One region of the Clostridium chromiireducens genome, then DNA from elsewhere that is predicted to be linked to it. Evidence: riboswitches for the same ligand, from Rfam matches in the RefSeq annotation. Region 1 holds a riboswitch; the other holds the start of a gene.
What was found. A riboswitch is a leader RNA that binds a small molecule or an ion and turns the genes downstream of it on or off. The one in region 1 is predicted to bind S-adenosylmethionine.

Region 1 (7,682 bases):
TATTGATTGGTGCAAAGATAATAAAGATAAGAATGGCAAAAATACAATTCCTAACAAGGAAATAGAAAGAATGATAAACTTATCGAGTTCAATAATATTATTAGCAACAACTGATGTACATGGAACAGTATTAGATTATGATTACGCAATGGGAAAGGCAACGGAGAAAGGTCAAGGGCTAGCAAGAGTCTCAACATATGTTAAAAATGTTAGACAAAATAATAAAAATGTTATGTTAATTGACAATGGAGATACTATTCAAGGAACGCCTTTATCGTATTATTATGATGTAATGGATAAAAATTTAGAGTATCCTATGGCGAAAGTAATGGGGGCTATGAAATATGATTCATGGACTTTAGGTAACCATGAATTTAATTATGGTTTAGAGGTATTAAATAGAGTTATTAAGGATTACCAAAGTGAAGGAATATCAGTCCTTGCTGCTAATGTATATAAAGGAGATAATTCAAATTTTGTTCAACCTTATATTATAAAAAGCTTCAATGTAAATGGTAAAGAAGTTAAGCTTGCAGTAATAGGTTTAGAAAATAAATGTGTACCAAGTTGGGAAGACAAATCGCACTATGAAGGGCTTGAGTTTAATGATCTTGTAGATGAAGCAAAAAAATGGGTTAAAGAGGTTAAGGCTAAAGGGGCAGATATTGTTGTAGTTTCAGCTCATAGTGGGGAAGAAACAGAAGCAGATGTTTTGCCAGAAAATCAGATTAACGAAATTGCAACGCAAGTAAGCGGAATTGATGCAATTGTTGCAGGTCATACTCATCTAAAAGTCAATGACTTAACTAAGAAAAATCCAGAAGGAAAAGTCGTGCCAATAGTGGAATCAACAAAAGGAGCAACAGGGATTGCTCAATTTGAAATGAATATTGATTCAAATGGAAAACTTTCAGGGATTTCAACTAAGAATGTTGTTATTGATAAGAATATAGGAGAGGATTCTGAGATAGTAACTCTAATTAAACCATATCAAGATGCAACTTTGAAGTATGTAGATACAAAAATAGGAACTTCAAGTGGAGAGTTCACTGGGCAAGGACAAACAAATCAGCCTACAGCAATTATGGAGCTAATTAATAAGGTTCAAAAAGAATCTGCTGGAACTAAGCTTTCAATTGCTGCACCTTTAAGTTCATCAGCATTCATACCAAAAGGCGATATTACAATAAAAGATATGATGGCGGTTTATACATTTGAGAATTTCTTATATGGTATAAAGATGAATGGTAAGCAGCTTAAAGATTGGATGGAGTATTCTGTTAGATATTATGCTCAAACTAATAGCAGTAATCATGTAGTTGCTAAGGACTCGGCATTAAACATTCCAGATTATAATTTAGATCAACTATATGGAGCAACCTATGATATAGATTTAACAGAGCCTTCATGTATAGTGGATAAAACAACTGGAAGAGTAATTTCTGGAAATAGAATAAAAAATTTAAAAGTAAATGATGTGGCAGTAAAAGATAGTGATGAATTTACTGTTGCCATAAACAATTATAGATATAATGGTGGCGGCGGTTTTATGAAAGCAGCTGGATTGAGTAATACTGATGCAAGTATTGTAAATTATGATTCGGGTAAAGTTCTTGGAGATGACGGTCAAGTGAGAAGCTTGATGACAAATTATATTAAAGAACATGGACAAATATCTCCACAATGCTCAAATAACTGGAATATTACAACAAATGGTTCTACTCAGAAAAAAGCAGCTTAATTATCTTATTGATAATAAAACTATAATATTATTTTAAAATTTATATGTAAATATTAAAAAGTTCTTGCAATATGTTAATCTACTATATATAATGATAGTAATCCGAGCATAATACTTTGGATTAAATGGATTCAATGGTTATTATTTAGAGATTGACAAATGAAAAAAAAATTTATATAATCATTTCAGTAACTAAATTAAATAATCTGATATCTTATCAAGAGTGGTGGAGGGACTGGCCCTGAGAAACCCGGCAACCTAAATATTGTATAAAAGTCGATATTTATATGGTGCTAATTCCAGCAGCATTAGCTGATAGATGAGAGGATAAATTTGAATGGTGTTTTATGCGCTAGAGATTTATTCTCTGGCGCTTTTGTTTTGAGGTATTAATTAAATAATCTGAAAAGTTACTTAAATTACTACCTTAGTTATCCGGAAACTAACAAAACAAAGTCAAAGGAGGAAAATGTGTTTTGATAGAAATTAGAAATGTAGTCAAGAATTTTGGGGAAACACAAGTTATAAAAGACGTATCAATAAGTATTAAAGAGGGCGAAATTTATGGAATAATAGGACATAGTGGGGCAGGAAAATCGACATTACTTAGATGCATAAATGGACTTGAAACTTATGATGGAGGATCAGTAAAAGTAATGGGGAAAGAGGTTTCTTCATTAGCAGGGACTAGCCTTAGAGAATTTAGAAAAGATTTGGGGATGATTTTTCAAAATTTCAACCTTATGCAAAGAAAGAATGTTTTTGATAATGTAGCACTTCCACTTGAAGTGTGGGGATATAGTAAAAATGAAATTCAAAACAAAGTACTAAGATTATTAGATTTAGTTGGATTAAAAGATAAAAAATTAAGCAAACCATCAGAACTTAGTGGTGGTCAGAAGCAAAGAGTAGCAATAGCAAGAGCATTAGCACTAGATCCTAAAGTATTGCTTTGTGATGAAGCAACGTCAGCATTAGATCCTAAAATTACAAAAGATATTTTAGCGTTACTTTCTAAAATTAATAAAGAATTGGGAATAACAATAGTAATAGTTACTCATCAAATGGAAGTAATAAAAGAAGTATGCGAAAAGGTTGCGTTAATTGATGGAGGAAAGATAGAGGCTGAAGGAAAATCAGAGGACCTGTTCTTAAAACCAGGAAAATCTTTAAGAAAATTCTTAGGTGAAGAAGATGAAAATGGAATATTGCCAGAAGATGGAGTTAATATTAAGTTGTTCTTCCCAAGTGATTCTTCTGAAAATGCTCTTATTACAAAAATGGCTAGGGATTTAGAAATAGATTTTTCTATAGTTTGGGGAAAACTTGAAAAATTTAGAAGTGAAATATTAGGTGGGCTTGTAATAAATATTAAAGAGGAAGATAAAGATAAGGTTATAAAATATCTTGAAAATAAAGATATTTTATTGGAGGTGATTGAATAATGAATGAGGTAATAGTAAAAGCTTTAATAGAGACATTAGAAATGGTTTTTGCGTCAACTATTGGTTCACTTATTTTAGGATTTATACCTGCAATAATATTAACAGTTACTGCGAAGGATGGATTAAAACCAAATAAAGTTATTTATACTATTCTAGATTTAATTATTAATGTATTAAGAAGTTTTCCGGTTATTATATTGATGGTAGCAATTATACCTTTAACTAGATTCATTGCTGGTAAATCTATAGGTACAGAAGCGGCGATAGTTCCACTTACAATTGCAGCAGCTCCTTTTGTAGCAAGAATTATAGAATCATCATTAAGAGAAGTTGATAAGGGAATAATTGAAGCGGCAAAATCTTTTGGAGCATCAAATACTCAGATTATATTTAAGGTTATGCTTAAAGAGGCCATTCCTTCAATAGCATCAGGGATCACGCTTACAATAATAAGTATTGTTGGATATTCTGCTATGGCAGGAACCATTGGAGGAGGAGGTCTTGGTCAAGTAGCTATAAGTTATGGATACCAAAGATTCCAAACAGATTATATGGTAGTAACATGTATTGTTTTAATTATAGTAGTACAAGGACTACAAGTTCTAGGAAATTATTTTTACAATAAATTATCAAAATAGGGGGAAAAAATATGAAAAAGAAATCAATTTTATCAGTAGTTTTAGCAGGAGTAGTAGCATTTGGATTAGTAGGATGTGGGGGCACAGCTACTTCAGGAAGTAAAGATTCAAAAAATGATAAGGTAATAAAAATTGGTGTAACACCAAAACCACATAAAGAAATAGTGGATATAGCTAAGCCGTTACTTGAAAAAGAAGGGTATACTGTAGAAATAACAGAATTTAATGATTATGTTCAACCAAATACTGCAGTATCTGAAGGATCATTAGATGCAAACTTCTTCCAACACATGCCTTATTTAAAAGAACAAAATGAATCAAAAGGCTTTAAGTTAGTATCTGTAGGTGCTGTACATTTAGAACCAATGGGATTATATTCTCATAAGGTTAAGAGTTTAGATGAACTTAAGAGCGGGGCAACAATTGCTGTTCCTAATGATCCATCAAATGAAGCTAGAGCACTAAAGTTATTAGCAGGAAAAGGATTAATAAAAATTAAAGATGGTGAATTAGTTACACCAAAGGATATCACAGAAAATCCTAAAAACTTAAAGTTCAATGAATTAGAAGCAGCAGCAGTTCCAAGAGCTATAGATGATGTTGATGCAGCTGTAATAAACGGAAATTATGCAATTGAAGCTAAATTCAATCCAGCAAATGATGCAATTATTATTGAAGATAAAAATTCAGAAGCTGCTAAGCCTTATGCAAACATAGTTGTTGTAAAAGAAGGTAACGAAAATCAAGAAAAAATTAAAGCTTTAGTAAAGGCAATGACTTCACCAGAAGTTAAGGCATTTATAGAAAAAGAATACAATGGATCAGTAATTCCAGTATTCTAAGATAGAATAGTAATAGCTACTTAAATTGCCTAGAGATATTCTATAAATAGAGAGAGCATACATGTTGTGTAGAATTAGGATAATTCCGAATATGCAAACATATATGCCTCTCTTTTTTAGTGTGATAATATTAATAATATCCTCAAAGCCTGCCTTTAATAATTGATTGGAATATTGTATACTTTTAAGTATGTTTAGGAAAAATTAACCTAAAATTAATAAAGAGATTATTAAAGGGGGATGATGTATGGATATATCGGGGGTTAAGGTTAAACTATTAGGGAGTGATATATTAAGTATCATAAATGAATTTATTAAGATTGAAGGCCTGAGTATAAAAAATGTATCTATAGATGATGGAATAATATTGGAAGGAAACTTAAAAAAGGGATTAAACATAGAATTTTTTGTTAAGATTCAATTAATAGAATGTATAAATAATAAAATCGTTGCTAGAATAGTTAAAGTGAAGATTCTAAACTTAGGTATGTTTAGGATATTAAGAAGTTTTGCATTAAATCAACTATCTAAAATGTTTAAAAAATATGGAATAAGCAATGATAAAGATAAAGTAATAATTGATATAAATACAATACTTAAGGATATATCCTTTGTTGATTTAAATATAAATGAAATATATATGAAAAAATCAGAAGTATGGGTAGAAGCTAGTAGCATTAGAATTTCATTAGCGGGAAATTTAATAAAGAGTATTGAAACGAAAGAAACTTTAGAAAATGAAGAAGAAAACCTATCAGAATTAGAAAGTGTTAATAAAGTGCATGATAATTATTCAGAGGGAAGAAAGATCTTAGAGAATAAGTTGCCGGAAAAATCTAAAAAGTATAAAGAGTATATTTTTATGTTACCTGATATAGCTTCTTTAGTTTATAGGTTACTTAAGGATAAAAGAGTACCTATAAAAACCAAACTGGTTATGTCAATAGCAATTACATATATTACAGTACCAATCAATATAATACCCAATAATATACCTTTTATAGGAGTAATTGATGATGTAGGAGTTGCATTTTTTGCAGTGAATAAAATTATTAAAGATGTTCCATTACCAATAATTGTGGAGAATTGGCAGGGAGAAAATGATTTACTTTTGGTATTAAAAAAAGGAATTGAGTATTTAATTAATTTCACAGGGGCAAAGAATGTTGAAAAGTTATATGGAGTGATAGAGGATTTATCGACTTTATAAAATAAGAGTTTATATTTTATAGAATAAAAAAGTGAAATGCAGTTAAAGGAGAAAGTATAAAATTTATGGCAAAGAAAATTTATGCAATACAATCGGGATTTGATTTTAATAATAATAGAAGTATAGAAAATATTATGGTAGATACATGGGCAGAGTGCTTGACTTATGTAAAAGGTGTTAAAGGTGCTAAATATAAGAGTTTTGAAAGTATAGATGAGGCTAAAGCTTACTTAAATGAGGGTAACAGAATGTTAAAGAAAAGTGATGAGAAATATCCTAAGGACTGTATTCATGCTTATGTTGATGGTAGTTATAATTCTTCTGATGGAAGATACTCTTATGGCGTAGTTTGTGTTAACAACAATGTGGTAGAGTATATAGAGAGTAATGCTGAGAAAAATTTATCAGGAGGAAGAGACATAAGACAAATAGCAGGTGAATTAAAGGGTGCTGTTAAAGCTGTTGAGTATGCTATAGAGAATGGACAAAAAAAGATTGTTGTATTTCATGATTATGAAGGCATAGCTCATCATGCAACTGGAGCATGGGGGAGAAAAGAAGAGTCATCTATTGAGTATTATAATAAGATGCAGGAGCTAATGAAATCTGGAATTGAAATTATTTTTGTAAAAGTTGACAGTCATACGGGGGATTTATTTAATGAGCTTGTAGATGAAAAATGTAAAGAATGTTTAGGAATAAATTCGGATAAAGTTATCGAAAAATGGTTAAGTAAAAATACAATAAGGGTTTCTAATAATGATGTGAAATCTAAAATTTTAAGTTTAGCACCTAATTTTGCTGAGAATATAATTTTAAGCGATGAAAATTCTGACGCTAGCATAAATAATACAGTAATTAAAGAACATGAACTTACTAATACTATTAAGTTTGAGGAGATTATAAGTTTATATAGAAGCAACTATAAAGAGGGCAAAAAAATTATCTCCAAATTATTAAGTAAAGAAAAAGAAGAGTTTATTTTATACTTGTTAGATAATATAAATTAGAATAAATAGAAAAAATTAACTTGGATAACTTTTTAATTAATACATAACCTATTTGTATAAAATTAAATAAATATTAAAGAGGTGTTATTGATTATGGAAAGATTTTCAAAGGGAATGGTAGCAGGAATTTTAGTAGGAGTAGCTGTTGAAATGGCTATGATGCCACACTATAACAGAAGGACTCAAAGAACAATGAAAAGAGCTGGAAGAAGAATGAAAGATGTGGCTGAGTCTACTTATCATGGAATTCAAGATTGGATGAGATAATGATTTGAGTCGCCTATAAAAATATCAACATAAATGATATTATTTTAAATAAAAAGGTATGAGTAAATTTCATGCCTTTTTATTTTTGTTTATTTTCTTTATAATTTTATCCATAAAAATGGATAATAAAATTAAATTATATAATATTTGGGGTAGATTTATATTTTTATGCAGTTTTTTATGAATTTATGTTATAATTAAGAAAATTATATTAAATGAATTAAATAATTTGTTGAATAGAAAAGGATTGAAAAGATGGAAATTCTATCATTAGGAGAAAAAATAAAAAGAAGAAGAAAGCAACTAAATATGACCTTAAAGGATTTGGCTAGAGACAGAATAACTCCGGGACAAATAAGTTTAGTTGAATCGGGACGTTCAAATCCATCAGTAGATTTGTTAGAATATTTAGCAGAGGCATTAAACACAACTGTCGAATATTTGATGGAATCAGAGGAAAGTCAAGCAGAAAAAATAAGTCTTTATTATGAGCAGGTAGGAGAATCGTGTATCTTTCAGGGAGATTATG
Region 2 (7,682 bases), on a different contig from region 1:
ACATTCGTTCGCTGGTGTACAGTTTTTAAAAGGAATACAAATCGCTAAAGCGATTTGCATAAGTTCGTTCGACCAAATCATAAATTTGGGAACTCACTTAATCTCGTGATGATGGCATAGAGGTAACACTCCTTCCCATTCCGAACAGGAAAGTTAAGGTCTATAGCGCCGATGGTACTGCACGGGTGACTGTGTGGCAGAGTAGGACGTTGCGAGGTAATTAAAAAGATAGTCGTATGACTATCTTTTTTGTTTCTAAAAATAAAGTTATTGTGAAGAACTCAAAATATAAAAATACTTGCACAGTGATCAATTTTAAGTTACTGTAAGCAACCGGAAGGGAATATATGTGTTTGATTCGGTTCTTGGAATATTTTTAAAAGATGTATATTCCCTTTTTTTGTTTATTAGTAACCTTAAAATAACAATATATTTATACAAGTATTTTTATATTTCTGTGTTGGTAATAATGCGTTTGGTAATTATATTTACAACTTTTTATACAATATATATCCCATTCTTCTAGAGTAGGTAGTGGCAAAAAATCTAAAGTGATAGCAAAACAAAGAAATAGAATACATATATGTGTTCTATTTCGCTTGTTCATTGCCTCACTTTAGATCTTAGCAATACCTTTATAGTGAGCATTTCAAAGTATCAATATGTCCAGAAACTTTTATCTTCCTATATATATTTGTAATAATTCCATTTTCATCTATTACAAATGTGCTTCTTTCAATACCAATAGATTTTTTCCCAAACATAGTTTTTTCCTTTAAAACACCATATAGATTACATACCTCTTCGCTTTCATCAGAAAGTAAAATAAAAGGCAAATCATATTTACTAATAAACTTATCATGAGATACAATAGAGTCTCTACTTATTCCTAAAATTATAGTATTCTTCTTGTCAAAGTCTTCTATAGAATTTTTAAAATCTTGAGCTTCCTGTGAACATCCAGGAGTATTGTCTTTAGGGTAAAAGTATAGGATTACCTTTTTATTTAAATAATCACTTAATCTATGTTCTAATTTATCAGATCCCATTAATTTAAAATCTGGAGCTTTCATTCCTTTTTCTAAAACAAAGTTTTCCATTTTAATTCCTCCTAAAAGTATTCATTATACTAATTATTATCTATAAATATTTACTATGTGTAAAGTGAATTAAAAATAAAGTTATTGAGACATAAGTAAATATTTTTAATTTTATAAAAAAGGATAAGAAAAGTTATTTTAATGAATATAATAGATTAGATTTCAAATAAATTGTAGACAAGGGGGAGAAGGGCTAATGAAGTTAAGTAAAAAAACTTATACTAGCGCACAAAAGATTTTTATCAATGGAATTATATATAGTATTGATAGAAATCATAATATATATGAATCTATGGCAATTAGAGATGGAATAATAATAGCATTAGGAAGTAATGAAGAATTAAGTTGTCTATGTAGCGATGAGACTCAAGTAATTGATTTAAGATTTAGAATAGTTTTGCCAGGATTTATTGATGCACATTGTCAGATTCCAGGAAGAATGATGATAGGAAAAGATGAATTATCTTTATTTGAGGCAGGTAACTCAAAAGATTACTTGAAATTAATTCAAAGCTATATTGATACCCATCCAGAAAGAAAAATAATATATGGAGTCGGGTGGAAAAAATCTGCTTTCGAAAAAGAAGAAGAAAATATAAATGATCATACTGAAGCGTTTAAGGGGCCAAATAAAAAGTGGTTTGAAATGCTAAAAACTCATAAACCCATAGTATTAAAATCATGCGATGGCTACGTCTTGTGGTTAAATGATAAAGCATTGAAGTATTATGGAATAACTAAAGATACTAATGTTCCGATTGGAGGAAAAATAGAATTAGATGAACAAGGGGAATTGTGGGGTACCTTAAAAGGAAATGAAGTAGATATAGTTTATATAGTAAAAGCGAAAGAAATGGAAAGTTATAAAGATGATGAATACTTAAGTAAATTTATAAAATATCAAAATATATTACATTCATATGGAATAACAACAATTGGGTTAATAAATGATGAAAGACTAAAAATGAAATTGGAAACTTATAAGAAATTGGAAGAAGAAAATAAACTTAAATTAAGAATAAATTATGGGGTTACAATTAAACCTGAAGAAATTTGTAAAAAAACTATATTTGAACAAATGCATCATCTAAAAAGAAGAAGAATACTATATAAAACAGATTTATTTGACATATCAATTGCAAAGTTTTTCTCTGATGGACTTATAGAAGATAAGACAGCCTACCTATTTAGACCCTATGAGCAAATAAACAAAGAATCGTATGAAGAAAATGGGATGTTTTTATGGAATTATCAAGAATTTAAAGAAGGAATAAAAATGGCAAACAGACTAGATTTTAATGTTTGTATTCATGCAGTAGGAGACTTAGCTTGTAAATTGTCAATCGATGGCATAGAGTATTCTTTGAAAACTAACATAAATCGCAATTTTAGGAATTCATTACTTCATATAGATCTCATAACGAAATATTATATACAAAGAATGAAAAATTTGAACATAAATGCAATTATAAGACCATCATGGTTTTATAAAGATATGAGTGTGAGCAAAAATGAAGTAATGGCAATAGGTGAGGTAAGAGCTCATAGACAATACCCAATTAAATCTCTAATTGATAGTGGAATCATTACAGCTGGATCTTCAGATAATTGGGATATAGAAAGAGCAAATCCATTAAAGGCTATAGAATGTAGTTCTATACGAAATTTATATGATTTCACACAATCAGGTTATCCTGAGAAAATTAATATGACTGATATGCGATATAGATTAAATCCAAGTGAGAGAATATCAGTAATAGAGTCTGTAAAGATGTTTACTATTAATGCAGCTTATGCATTGGGGAAAGAGAAAGATATAGGAAGTTTAGAGGTTGAAAAAAAAGCGGACTTGATAGTTTTGGATAAGAATATATTTTTGTTAAATCCATTAGATATATCTAATATTAATATTGAAAGGACATATTTTAATGGGGAATTAGTGTATTTGAATGAATAGTTATAAATTAAGATCTATATTAGCAATTTAATAAAAAAAGTTGCAGAAAATTAAAAAAGTATTGACATTTTAACCTATAAAATGTATACTTTATATCATAGTAAACAACTAAGAATAATAAAATATAAATTTTTATCAAGAAAGACGGAGGGACTGGCCCAATGATGTCTAGCAACCTGGATTAAATGTTATCATTAGTTTAAGGTGCTAATTCCTGCAGATTTTATATCTGGTAGATAAGAATGTAAATGAATCTCTTCACTACTTTCTTATTTAGAAGGTAGTTTTTGCTATATATTGGACTAATTTTCTGTATATTAATTTGTAAATTTGAGTATAAATAAGACTTTTAATTAGTTATTGACAACTTGAAAATATAGGAGTAATATACAAATCATAGTAAATAGATAAGATAAATAAGAAATTAAAATATATGATGGGGGCAAGATTATGAGCAACAAAGAAAGAAATTTAAAATTTGAAACACTACAACTTCATGTAGGACAAGAACAACCAGATCCAGCAACAGATGCTAGAGCAGTACCTATTTATCAAACAACTTCATATGTATTTAGAAATTCAGCACATGCTGCTGCAAGATTTGGACTAGCTGATGCTGGGAATATATATGGACGTTTAACAAATTCTACACAAGATGTTTTTGAAAAACGTATTGCAGCTTTAGAGGGTGGGGTAGCAGCACTTGCAGTAGCTTCAGGAGCAGCAGCAATAACATATGCACTACAAAATATAACTAAAGCAGGAGATCATATAGTTGCAGAAAAAACTATATATGGTGGATCATATAACTTATTAGCACATACATTCCCAACAAATGGCGTTACAACAACATTTGTAGATCCTGATGATTTATCAAATTTTGAGAATGCAATTCAAGAAAATACAAAAGCAATCTTAATCGAATCACTTGGGAATCCAAATTCAAATATTTTAGATGTTGATGCATTAGCAGAAATAGCTCATAAACATAAAATTCCACTAATAGTTGATAATACATTCGGAACTCCATTCCTTTTCAGACCAATTGAACATGGAGCAGACATAGTTGTTCATTCGGCTACTAAATTTATAGGTGGACATGGTACATCATTAGGTGGCGTAATCGTAGATTCAGGAAAATTTGACTGGATAGGTTCAGGAAAATTCCCACAATTAACTGAGGCAGATCCAAGTTATCATGGAATCAAGTTTGCAGAAGCAGTTGGCGCAGCAGCATATGTGACCAGAATTCGTGCTGTAATATTAAGAGATACTGGTGCTTGCATAAGCCCATTTAATGCTTTTATATTATTACAAGGATTAGAAACACTTTCTCTTAGACTTGAACGTCATGTTGAAAATGCTTTAAAAGTAGTAGACTTCTTAAAGAATCATGCAAAGGTAGAGAAGGTCAATCATCCATCATTACCAGAGAGCCCAGATCATGAATTATACAATAAGTATTTCCCAAATGGAGCAGGTTCTATATTCACTTTTGAAATTAAAGGTGGAGCTAAAGAAGCGCAAGATTTTATTGATAGATTAGAAATATTCTCTCTACTTGCCAATGTAGCTGATGTTAAATCACTAGTAATTCATCCAGCAAGTACTACTCATTCACAAATGAATGAAACAGAATTAAAGGAATCAGGAATAAAGCCAAACACTATTCGTCTTTCAATTGGTACTGAACATATTGATGATATAATCTATGATTTATCACAAGCATTCGAAGCATAAAAGATATAAATAGTTAAGGTAGAGAAGATATTAATTTGAATTATATAAAAGCAAACCTTCATTAATAGATAAGATGATAATTAACCAACTAGAGGATCAACATTTATGAAAAAATGTTGATCCTCTAGTTTTAATGTTAGAAAAAATTTAAGGTGAAGAATGTTAGGTTAGTTAGTCTTTAAATGTTTTGATCTATAGTCACTAGGATAAAATCCAACATTAGATTTGAATACTCTGCTGAAATAAAAAGCATCTTTATATCCAACTAATTCTCCAACTTTTTTTATTTCTAAGTCAGGTTGATTGATTAAAAGGAGTTTTGATTCGTTTATGCGGATTTTTGTGATATATTTTATTGGCGTCTCACCTGTGTACTTTTTGAATATCTTACTAAGATATTCATTTGTAAATCCAAATTTTTCAGCTATTTTATTTAGTGAAGTTATTGAAGCATAATTATTAAGTATATAGCTTTCTATTAATTGGCTTAGATTTTCGGGTTTTAAGCCATGTGGATCAATTGAAAAAGATGAAATATTTTTATTTTCTGAATCTAGTATTACAAGTATATTTTGCAGCGCTGCATTAAGCTCGTCTATTTTAATCGGTTTCAAAAGAAAATCTTTCACACCATATTTTAGCGCTATTTGAGCATATTTAAAATCATTATATCCGCTTAAAATCATGGTTTTAATATGTGGATGATTTTGATGTATATATTTAATAAGCTGTAATCCATCAGATTGAGGCATTCTTATATCAGTAATCACCAAAGAAGGATATAATTGCTCAATAAGGGCTATGGCATTTTCTCCATTACTAGCTTCACCAACCAGTTCAAGAGGAACTGATAAGGAACTAATTTTTTTTATTAAATTCTGTCTGATCAGATGCTCGTCCTCTACAACAAGATATTTATAATTGTGTATAGTTTCCATAAAAATCCTCCTTATTATAATATATAGGACCACCGATTGTAAAAATTGTCTTATGGTCTTTTGAATTATCGATTTTAAAAATGGCATGTTCGTTGTATAAGAGTTTTAATCTTATATATACATTTTTTATTCCCATACCACCAATTTTTAAAGTTTTCAATTCCTCATCTTTATTTAAATTATAGAACGTTGATAGAAGTTCTTCTTTCTTATCTTTGCTTAGGCATCCGCCATTATCTTCAATATGAATTAACCATTTATTTTCATCTATATTAGAACTAATATTTAAATGCCATGGAGGTGATGAACTAAATCCATGCTTAAAGGCATTTTCAACAATAGGTTGTATAATTAGTTTTGGTATTAAAATGTTTTCTGTTAGCTTGTTAATATCACAAGTATAAATAAGGTCTTCGCCGTATCTCATTTTCATACATTCAATATATTTTTGTGTATATAAAATTTCTGTGCTTAAAGAAACTGCAGTTTCATCGTTAGTTGTAATATATCTAAAATAATCACACAATGCATGACACATATCTATAATATTGTCATTCATATTTTCTTCGGCCATTATACTAATATTTGTTAGATTATTATATAAGAAATGAGGATTAACAAGAGACTGTGTTGCTTGGAGTTTTGCCTTAGTTTCCTCTGATTTTAGTAATAGTATCTCATGAGAAGAATCTTTTAATTTATCATACATTTCTAAAAATGATCTATATAACTCCGATATTTCTTGGATATTACTATTTACAGGAGTTAATATAAGTTCTTTTTCATTCAAAACTCTACTAATAGTAACTTTTTTCGTTGCTTTTGTTAACTTACTTAAAGGAGAAGTCAGCCTGCTTGATATTATAAAACATAAAAGTAAAGTGAAGAAAATAGAAAAAATAATAAGAATGATAAATCCTTGTTCAAAAGAGTACAACGATCTAAATACAGTACTCTTAGGTTCACTAGTTACAATTGTCCAATTATATGCATCAATTTTTTCATAAGTAATAAGAACGTTTTCATCATTCCCTAAGGTTACGAAGTATCCTATAGAAGGGGTCAAGTTGTTAGATTTAATAGAATCCATATAATTTATATTTTCATTCAAGGATTCACTATTTGGATAAACTAATTCATTTTTTTCATTATACACGTAAAACGATGTAGAAGGATTTTTAAGTTTTAACTGTGAAATTAATGAAAAAACATTATTATAATCTTGCAGTACTTCAACAATTCCTTCTGGCTCGTTGCTGCTATTAAAAAAAACACGAGTTAGCGATAGATATTGTTTATCTGCGCCATATTCATTTCGTGCAATGTTATTTGATAGTTTTGATGTAGTTGAAATATTTTTAGCACCATTTTTATTCATGGTTTCTTCATACCAGGGAATGGATTTTAATCCTACATTTGTAACTCCCTGAAAATAACCAGAACCTATGCATATTCCATTAAGTGTATAAAGATTCACCTGGGATGCAGATTGAAATGGTCCAATAATAGCCGTAATGATATCGTAAATTGCTAAAACATTTTCTCTAGAAACGAAGAAATTATCAAGTTCAATTTTATCAGTATTATTTTTTGTAAAGCTGGTGAAGTTCTTCTTTATAGCATTTGAATATACAATATTCATAGAAACAGTTGACATATTCTTTAATTCTGTTGAGATTGAATTTTGAACAGAGGCACATAATGTTTCAGATTTTGTTTTTGCATCTTTATAAATATTTTTACTATAAAGTGAATAAAACGATATAAAAAATAATGATAGCAATACAATAACCAATAATCCATATATAAAAAATAAATATATTTTTTGAGAAAAATATAATTTCCGATTCATAGATATGCTCCTCCCTTTAGGATGTATTATATAATAATGTTCAAAAAAGTGCAAAAAAGAGTACTGTTTTTTCTATTTCTAATAAGCAATGATAA

Region 2: linked by a shared signal. The riboswitch ahead of D2A34_RS05325 (O-acetylhomoserine aminocarboxypropyltransferase/cysteine synthase family protein) and the one ahead of D2A34_RS23610 (methionine ABC transporter ATP-binding protein) in region 1 are both predicted to bind S-adenosylmethionine.

The regions. Positions count from the first base shown of each region.
Region 1 is NZ_QXDJ01000008.1:61,822-69,503, forward strand. It holds gene D2A34_RS23605 (bifunctional metallophosphatase/5'-nucleotidase) at 1-1,741, shown strand, start outside; SAM riboswitch class I at 1,953-2,067, shown strand; gene D2A34_RS23610 (methionine ABC transporter ATP-binding protein) at 2,218-3,186, shown strand; gene D2A34_RS23615 (methionine ABC transporter permease) at 3,186-3,824, shown strand; gene D2A34_RS23620 (MetQ/NlpA family ABC transporter substrate-binding protein) at 3,836-4,666, shown strand; gene D2A34_RS23625 (YkvA family protein) at 4,914-5,876, shown strand; gene D2A34_RS23630 (ribonuclease H1 domain-containing protein) at 5,942-6,886, shown strand; gene D2A34_RS23635 (YtxH domain-containing protein) at 6,980-7,153, shown strand; gene D2A34_RS23640 (helix-turn-helix transcriptional regulator) at 7,409-7,682, shown strand, end outside.
Region 2 is NZ_QXDJ01000002.1:231-7,912, forward strand. It holds rRNA gene rrf (5S ribosomal RNA) at 102-218, shown strand; gene D2A34_RS05315 (peroxiredoxin) at 636-1,100, opposite strand; gene D2A34_RS05320 (amidohydrolase) at 1,297-3,057, shown strand; SAM riboswitch class I at 3,187-3,300, shown strand; gene D2A34_RS05325 (O-acetylhomoserine aminocarboxypropyltransferase/cysteine synthase family protein) at 3,508-4,797, shown strand; gene D2A34_RS05330 (response regulator transcription factor) at 4,965-5,735, opposite strand; gene D2A34_RS05335 (sensor histidine kinase) at 5,713-7,587, opposite strand.